DNA from 3 places in the Streptomyces sp. NPDC056948 genome. Region 3 is predicted to be linked to each of the others. Evidence: predicted binding sites of a transcription regulator. Region 3 holds the regulator's gene; each other region holds the start of a gene.

Region 1 (2,265 bases), on a different contig from region 3:
CCGTTCGCATCCCCACCATCCTGCGTACCTACACCGGCGGCCAGGCTGAGGTCGCCGCCGAGGGCGCGAACCTCGGTGAGGTCATCTCCGATCTGGAGAAGAACCACACCGGGATCGCCGCCCGGGTGCTGGACGACCAGGGCAAGCTGCGCCGGTTCGTCAACGTGTACGTCAATGACGACGACGTGCGGTTCGAGCAGGGTCTCGAGACGGCGACGCCGGACGGTGCCGGTGTGTCGATCATTCCGGCCGTCGCCGGCGGCTGAACCGGTCGACCGGCTTGATTATTACCATCGGTAACGGCCGTCACTGAGCGTTCATCGAATTGCCCCCTCCGTGAGAGAAGCGGAGGGGGCAATTCTGTGTGATTGAGCGCGGTACAGTTGGGGAACGCGATCCCGATCCCCTGATCGGGCACCCTGAATTCCTGCCGCGAGCCCGACAAGATGTAGCCAAAGTGTGTGCGTCTTTCGCCGCTTTTGTTCCCTTTGCGTGGCCCGACTTGCCCTGAAGTCAGGTGAATTCTCCCCACATTCCGGATCCCGCGCGTCCGGAATTCTCGTCCGATTGACCTGTTGCAGAGGGCAGTTGGACAGATACATTCGGCCGCGGTCGACGCGTTCCGGCGCACGCCCCCAATCCGTGGGGGGTGAGGTCTGACCCGGATCCGCGAAGTGCGGATCTGTGCAAGGGCCAGTAATAGGGGAGTTAGGCATGGCTCAGGGCACCGTCAAGTGGTTCAACGCGGAGAAGGGGTACGGCTTCATCGCGGTCGACGGTGGTGCGGATGTTTTCGTCCACTACAGCGCGATTCAGATGGACGGCTACCGCACCCTTGAAGAGGGTCAGCGGGTCGAGTTCGAGATCTCGCAGGGCCAGAAGGGTCCACAGGCCGACATGGTTCGCGTGGCTGCCTGAACGCGCGACCACGACAAACCGCAAGCGGCAGGTCTTCTCTGAAGGGCCCGTACCCCCCGGGGTGCGGGCCCTTCGGTCTGTCCGAGGGGCCCGCCGGACGCCGTTCGCGGGCGGCTGAGCGGCCCGCCCGATCCCTGGGAGGCGCTTGCACTCGCCATGCCCGAGTGCTAATCATTGCGTTAGCACTCTGAAGGTGAGAGTGACAACGTAAGGACCGGGTCGGTGAGGCCCGCAGGCCGGGTGGGGAAGGAACCACGAGGCTGGCGAGCCGTCCGTCGCGGGCGCGGGCGCGGTCCGAAGTAATCACCCCCAGTCCTGGAGGGACCACTTCACATGGCCAAGATCATCGCGTTCGACGAGGAGGCGCGGCGCGGCCTCGAGCGCGGCATGAACCAGCTCGCGGACGCCGTGAAGGTGACGCTCGGCCCCAAGGGCCGCAACGTCGTCCTCGAGAAGAAGTGGGGCGCCCCCACGATCACCAACGATGGTGTCTCCATCGCCAAGGAGATCGAGCTCGAGGACCCGTACGAGAAGATCGGCGCCGAGCTGGTCAAGGAAGTCGCCAAGAAGACGGACGACGTCGCCGGTGACGGTACGACCACCGCGACCGTTCTCGCCCAGGCCCTGGTCAAGGAGGGCCTGCGCAACGTAGCCGCCGGCGCCAACCCGATGGCCCTCAAGCGTGGCATCGAGCGCGCCGTCGAGGCCGTCTCCGCCGCCCTGCTGGAGCAGGCGAAGGATGTCGAGACCAAGGAGCAGATCGCTTCCACGGCCTCCATCTCCGCCGCCGACACCCAGATCGGCGAGCTCATCGCCGAGGCCATGGACAAGGTCGGCAAGGAAGGCGTCATCACCGTCGAGGAGTCCCAGACCTTCGGTCTGGAGCTGGAACTCACCGAGGGTATGCGCTTCGACAAGGGCTACATCTCGGCGTACTTCGCGACCGACATGGAGCGTATGGAGGCCGTCCTCGACGACCCGTACATCCTGATCGCGAACTCCAAGATCTCGAACGTCAAGGACCTGCTCCCGCTCCTCGAGAAGGTCATGCAGTCGGGCAAGCCGCTGCTGATCATCGCCGAGGACGTCGAGGGCGAGGCCCTGTCGACCCTGGTCGTCAACAAGATCCGCGGCACCTTCAAGTCCGTCGCCGTCAAGGCCCCGGGCTTCGGTGACCGCCGCAAGGCGATGCTGCAGGACATCGGCATCCTCACCGGCGGCGAGGTGATCTCCGAGGAGGTCGGCCTCAAGCTGGAGAACGCCACGGTCGACCTGCTGGGCAAGGCCCGCAAGGTGGTCATCACCAAGGACGAGACGACCATCGTCGACGGTGCCGGTTCGACCGAC
Region 2 (2,265 bases), on a different contig from region 3:
CGCCAAGGTCTGCGGCATCGCGTACGCCCCCCTCTGGAACGCGGAGGTCTTCGTCGACCACTGGGAGTACCGCGAGTCGGACCGGAGGCTGCGCCCGGGCGACATCGTCCTCACCCACTTCCGGGGCCGCGAGCAGTGGAAGGGCGCCATGCCCGACATGATCCGCCGCTTCCTGAACAAGGTCACGACCGAGGGATACGCGGTGGGGCGGCTGGAGGACTACCTGTGAGGCGGCTGCCGACCGTCGCCGCGCTCTGTGCGGGCATGCTCCTGCTGGCCGGTTGCGCCGGGGCGGCGGGGGAGCGGGCGGGAGCGGACGGCCGGGGCCAGGACCCGACCCACGCGGCCGGCTCCCTCGCGCGTCCGGCGCGACTGCCGCCCGTCGTGGACCGGGTCCGCACCCGCGACCCGGTCGTCTTCCTGACCTACGACGACGGCGCCGAACGCGACCCCCGCTTCGCCGGCCTCGTCAGCGAACGGCGGCTCCCGGTCAGCCTGTTCCTCACGGACAGCGTCGCCGGACCCGGATACGGCCGGCTCGCCCGGCTGCGCGCGGTCGGTGTGTCCCTCCAGAACCACACCCTCGACCATCCGGCCCTGCGCGGCCTGCCCTACGTCGGCCAGCGCGCCGAGATCTGCGGCCAGCAGCACAAACTCCGCACCCGCTTCGGCATCCGCCCCCACCTCTTCCGCCCGCCCCACGGCACGTACGACACGACGACCCTGCGCGCGGCCGCCGACTGCGGCATCACGGCGGTCGTCCTCTGGCGGGCGTCCCTGTCCGCCGACGGCGAACTGACCTATAGCCACGGCGAGCCGCGCCTTGGCCCCGGCGACATCGTCTCCGTGCCGTCGGCCGAGACGGAGTCCCTGACACCGACGGAACGGACCGTGCGGCTGCTGAGGGAGATCGAGAGGCGGGGGCTGCGGGTGGGGCGGCTGGAGGACTACCTCTGACCCGGACCGACCGCCGACGCGCCGCGGCCAATTAGCAGTCCGCTTGACCGAGTGCTAATCGCGGTCATAGTCTCGGCTCTGGCACTCCCCCCTGGAGAGTGCCAACACAGCGACGGGCAGGTCCGGCACCCGCGACGACGGATCGACCTGGTCGCCACCTCAGACAGTTAACCCCGTGAGATCTCCGAAGGGGGAGGTCGGATCGTGACGACCACCAGCTCCAAGGTTGCCATCAAGCCGCTCGAGGACCGCATTGTGGTCCAGCCGCTCGACGCCGAGCAGACCACCGCCTCTGGCCTGGTCATCCCGGACACCGCCAAGGAGAAGCCCCAGGAGGGCGTCGTCCTGGCCGTGGGCCCGGGCCGCTTCGAGGACGGTAACCGTCTTCCGCTCGACGTCTCCGTCGGCGATGTCGTGCTCTACAGCAAGTACGGCGGCACCGAGGTGAAGTACAACGGCGAGGAGTACCTCGTCCTCTCGGCTCGCGACGTGCTCGCGATCGTCGAGAAGTAATTCACCCCGCATTACCAGCATTGCAGTGAACTGCGCCCCTGGCCCCCGCGACCTTATGAAGCCGGGCGTCGGGGGCGCGGTTCGTTTCACCCACATTTTCCGAGAGGGCTGAACCGCTCCCATGGCGAAGATCCTGAAGTTCGACGAGGACGCCCGTCGCGCCCTCGAGCGCGGCGTCAACAAGCTTGCCGACACGGTCAAGGTGACGATCGGCCCCAAGGGCCGCAACGTCGTCATCGACAAGAAGTTCGGTGCCCCCACCATCACCAACGACGGCGTGACCATCGCCCGTGAGGTAGAGGTCGAGGACCCGTACGAGAACCTCGGTGCCCAGCTGGTCAAGGAGGTGGCGACCAAGACCAACGACATCGCGGGTGACGGTACGACCACCGCGACCGTGCTCGCCCAGGCGCTCGTGCGCGAGGGCCTGAAGAACGTCGCCGCCGGTGCCTCCCCGGCCGCCCTGAAGAAGGGCATCGACGCCGCGGTCAAGGCTGTGTCCGAGGAGCTCCTCGCGACCGCCCGCCCGATCGACGAGAAGTCCGACATCGCCGCCGTCGCCGGTCTGTCCGCCCAGGACCAGCAGGTCGGCGAGCTCATCGCCGAGGCGATGGACAAGGTCGGCAAGGACGGTGTCATCACCGTCGAGGAGTCCAACACCTTCGGTCTGGAGCTGGACTTCACCGAGGGCATGGCCTTCGACAAGGGCTACCTGTCGCCGTACTTCGTGACGGACCAGGAGCGCATGGAAGCGGTCCTGGACGACCCGTACGTCCTGATCACGCAGGGCAAGAT
Region 3 (2,265 bases):
CGCCGCCAGCGCGTCCCGCTGGGCCCGGACGAACGCCGCGTCCACCACCGCTCCGTGACCGGGCACGTACAGTGCGTCCTCGCCGCCCAGATCGAGCAGCCGGTCCAGGGCGGCCGGCCAGTGCGACGGCACGGCGTCGGTGCCCGCCTGGGGCTCGCCGGACTCCTCGACCAGGTCGCCGCAGAACACCACCTCCGGATCACCCGGCACCAGCACCGCCAGGTCGTGCGCGGTGTGCCCCGGGCCCACGTTCGCCAGCAGCACCTGGCGGCCGCCACCCAGGTCGAGCGTCCACTCGCCGGAGACCAGATGGCGGGGCGGGACCAGCCGTTCCGCCGACTCCTGCGCGACGGGCGCCGCCAGGCCGTTCCGTACCGCGTCCGCGCGCAGCTCCTCGCGGTCCCGCACGCGGGTGAGGACCGCGTCCACGCCCACCGCGCCGAAAACCTCCGCCTCAGGGAAGGCCGCCGCGCCGAAGACATGGTCGAAGTGGGGGTGGGTCAGCGCGAGATGCGTCACATGGTGACCGGTGAGCGACTGCGCCTGCGCGCGCAACCTCGCGCCCTCGGCCGGGCTGGACCCCGCGTCGATCATGAGGACCGCGCCCTCACCGGCCACCAGTCCCGCCGTGCAGTCCCACACCGGAAGCCGGCACCGTCCCACCCCGGCGGCCACCCGCTCCCACCCGAGCTCTTCCCAAGTCACCGTCATACGGCGACGCTAGCGGTGACACCCGTCGCGGGCACGACAGCGCACGACCAGCCTTGCCGGGGGTGCACCCCACCGCCGTACACTGGGCCGGGGAATGCTGGCACTCGCACGCGCAGAGTGCCAGGCCACGACAGCAGGGCAGCAGGCGGACGACTTCTGGAGGTGTGCGCGATGCTCAGTGAACGCAGGCTTCAGGTGCTGCGCGCCATCGTTCAGGACTACGTCGGCACCGAGGAGCCCGTCGGCTCCAAGGCCCTCACCGAGCGGCACAGCCTCGGCGTCTCCCCGGCCACCGTCCGCAACGACATGGCGGCCCTCGAGGACGAGGGATACATCGCCCAGCCGCACACCAGTGCCGGGCGCATCCCCACCGACAAGGGCTACCGGCTGTTCGTGGACAAGCTGGCCGGCGTCAAGCCGATGACCGCGCCCGAGCGGCGCGCGATCCAGAACTTCCTCGAGGGTGCCGTCGATCTCGACGACGTCGTGGCGCGTACGGTGCGGCTGCTGGCGCAGCTCACGCGCCAGGTGGCCGTCGTGCAGTATCCGTCGCTGACCCGGTCGACCGTGCGGCATGTGGAGTTGCTCGCTCTCGCGCCCGCGCGTCTGATGCTCGTGCTGATCACGGACACCGGGCGGGTCGAGCAGCGTGTGGTCGACTGCGTGGCGCCCTTCGGCGAGGCCTCGCTCGCGGATCTGCGCGCACGGCTCAACAGCCGTGTCGCGAACCGCCGTTTCGCGGATGTGCCGAGTTTGGTGGAGGATCTGCCGGAGGCGTTCGAGCACGAGGACCGGGGTACGGTTTCCACGGTGCTCTCCACGCTTCTGGAGACGCTCGTCGAGGAGAACGAGGAGCGGCTGATGATCGGCGGCACCGCCAATCTCACCCGCTTCGGGCATGACTTTCCCCTGGTGATCCGGCCGGTGCTGGAGGCGCTGGAGGAGCAGGTCGTGCTCCTCAAGCTGCTCGGCGAGGCGAAGGATCCGGGCGTGACCGTACGTATCGGTCATGAGAACGCCCACGAGGGACTCAACTCCACGTCCGTCGTGTCGGTCGGCTACGGTTCGGGCGGCGAGGCAGTCGCCAAGCTCGGCGTGGTCGGACCGACCCGCATGGACTACCCGGGAACGATGGGAGCGGTACGCGCAGTGGCACGGTACGTCGGACAGATCCTGGCGGAGTCGTAGTGGCCACGGACTACTACGCCGTACTCGGCGTGCGCCGCGACGCGTCGCAGGAAGAGATCAAGAAGGCCTTCCGGCGGCTCGCACGCGAGCTGCATCCGGACGTCAACCCCGATCCGAAGACCCAGGAGCGGTTCAAGGAGATCAACGCCGCTTACGAGGTGTTGTCGGACCCGCAGAAGAAGCAGGTCTACGACCTCGGCGGCGACCCGCTCTCGCAGGCCGCCGGCGGCGGCGCGGGCGGCTTCGGAGCCGGTGGCTTCGGGAACTTCTCGGACATCATGGACGCGTTCTTCGGCACGGCGTCGCAGCGCGGTCCGCGCTCGCGCACCCGCCGCGGCCAGGACGCGATGATCCGTATCGAGATCG

Evidence for each region. The regulator HrcA, encoded in region 3, represses chaperone genes, less so after heat shock. The targets are predictions, from matches to a motif close to TTNGCACTCNGNNNNNCNGAGTGCNAA.
Region 1: the regulator HrcA is predicted to act here: its motif matches at 1,063-1,089, upstream of groL (chaperonin GroEL).
Region 2: the regulator HrcA is predicted to act here: its motif matches at 989-1,015, upstream of groES (co-chaperone GroES).

What each region holds. Positions count from the first base shown of each region.
Region 1 covers NZ_JBHUQX010000005.1:45,617-47,881, reverse strand. The annotation lists gene ACFTZL_RS01545 (MoaD/ThiS family protein) at 1-266, shown strand, start outside; gene ACFTZL_RS01540 (cold-shock protein) at 715-918, shown strand; gene groL (chaperonin GroEL) at 1,252-2,265, shown strand, end outside.
Region 2 covers NZ_JBHUQX010000419.1:1,003-3,267, reverse strand. The annotation lists gene ACFTZL_RS36705 (polysaccharide deacetylase family protein) at 1-229, shown strand, start outside; gene ACFTZL_RS36700 (polysaccharide deacetylase family protein) at 265-957, shown strand; gene groES (co-chaperone GroES) at 1,162-1,470, shown strand; gene groL (chaperonin GroEL) at 1,592-2,265, shown strand, end outside.
Region 3 covers NZ_JBHUQX010000042.1:864-3,128, reverse strand. The annotation lists gene ACFTZL_RS08085 (MBL fold metallo-hydrolase) at 1-711, opposite strand, end outside; gene hrcA (heat-inducible transcriptional repressor HrcA) at 883-1,899, shown strand; gene dnaJ (molecular chaperone DnaJ) at 1,899-2,265, shown strand, end outside.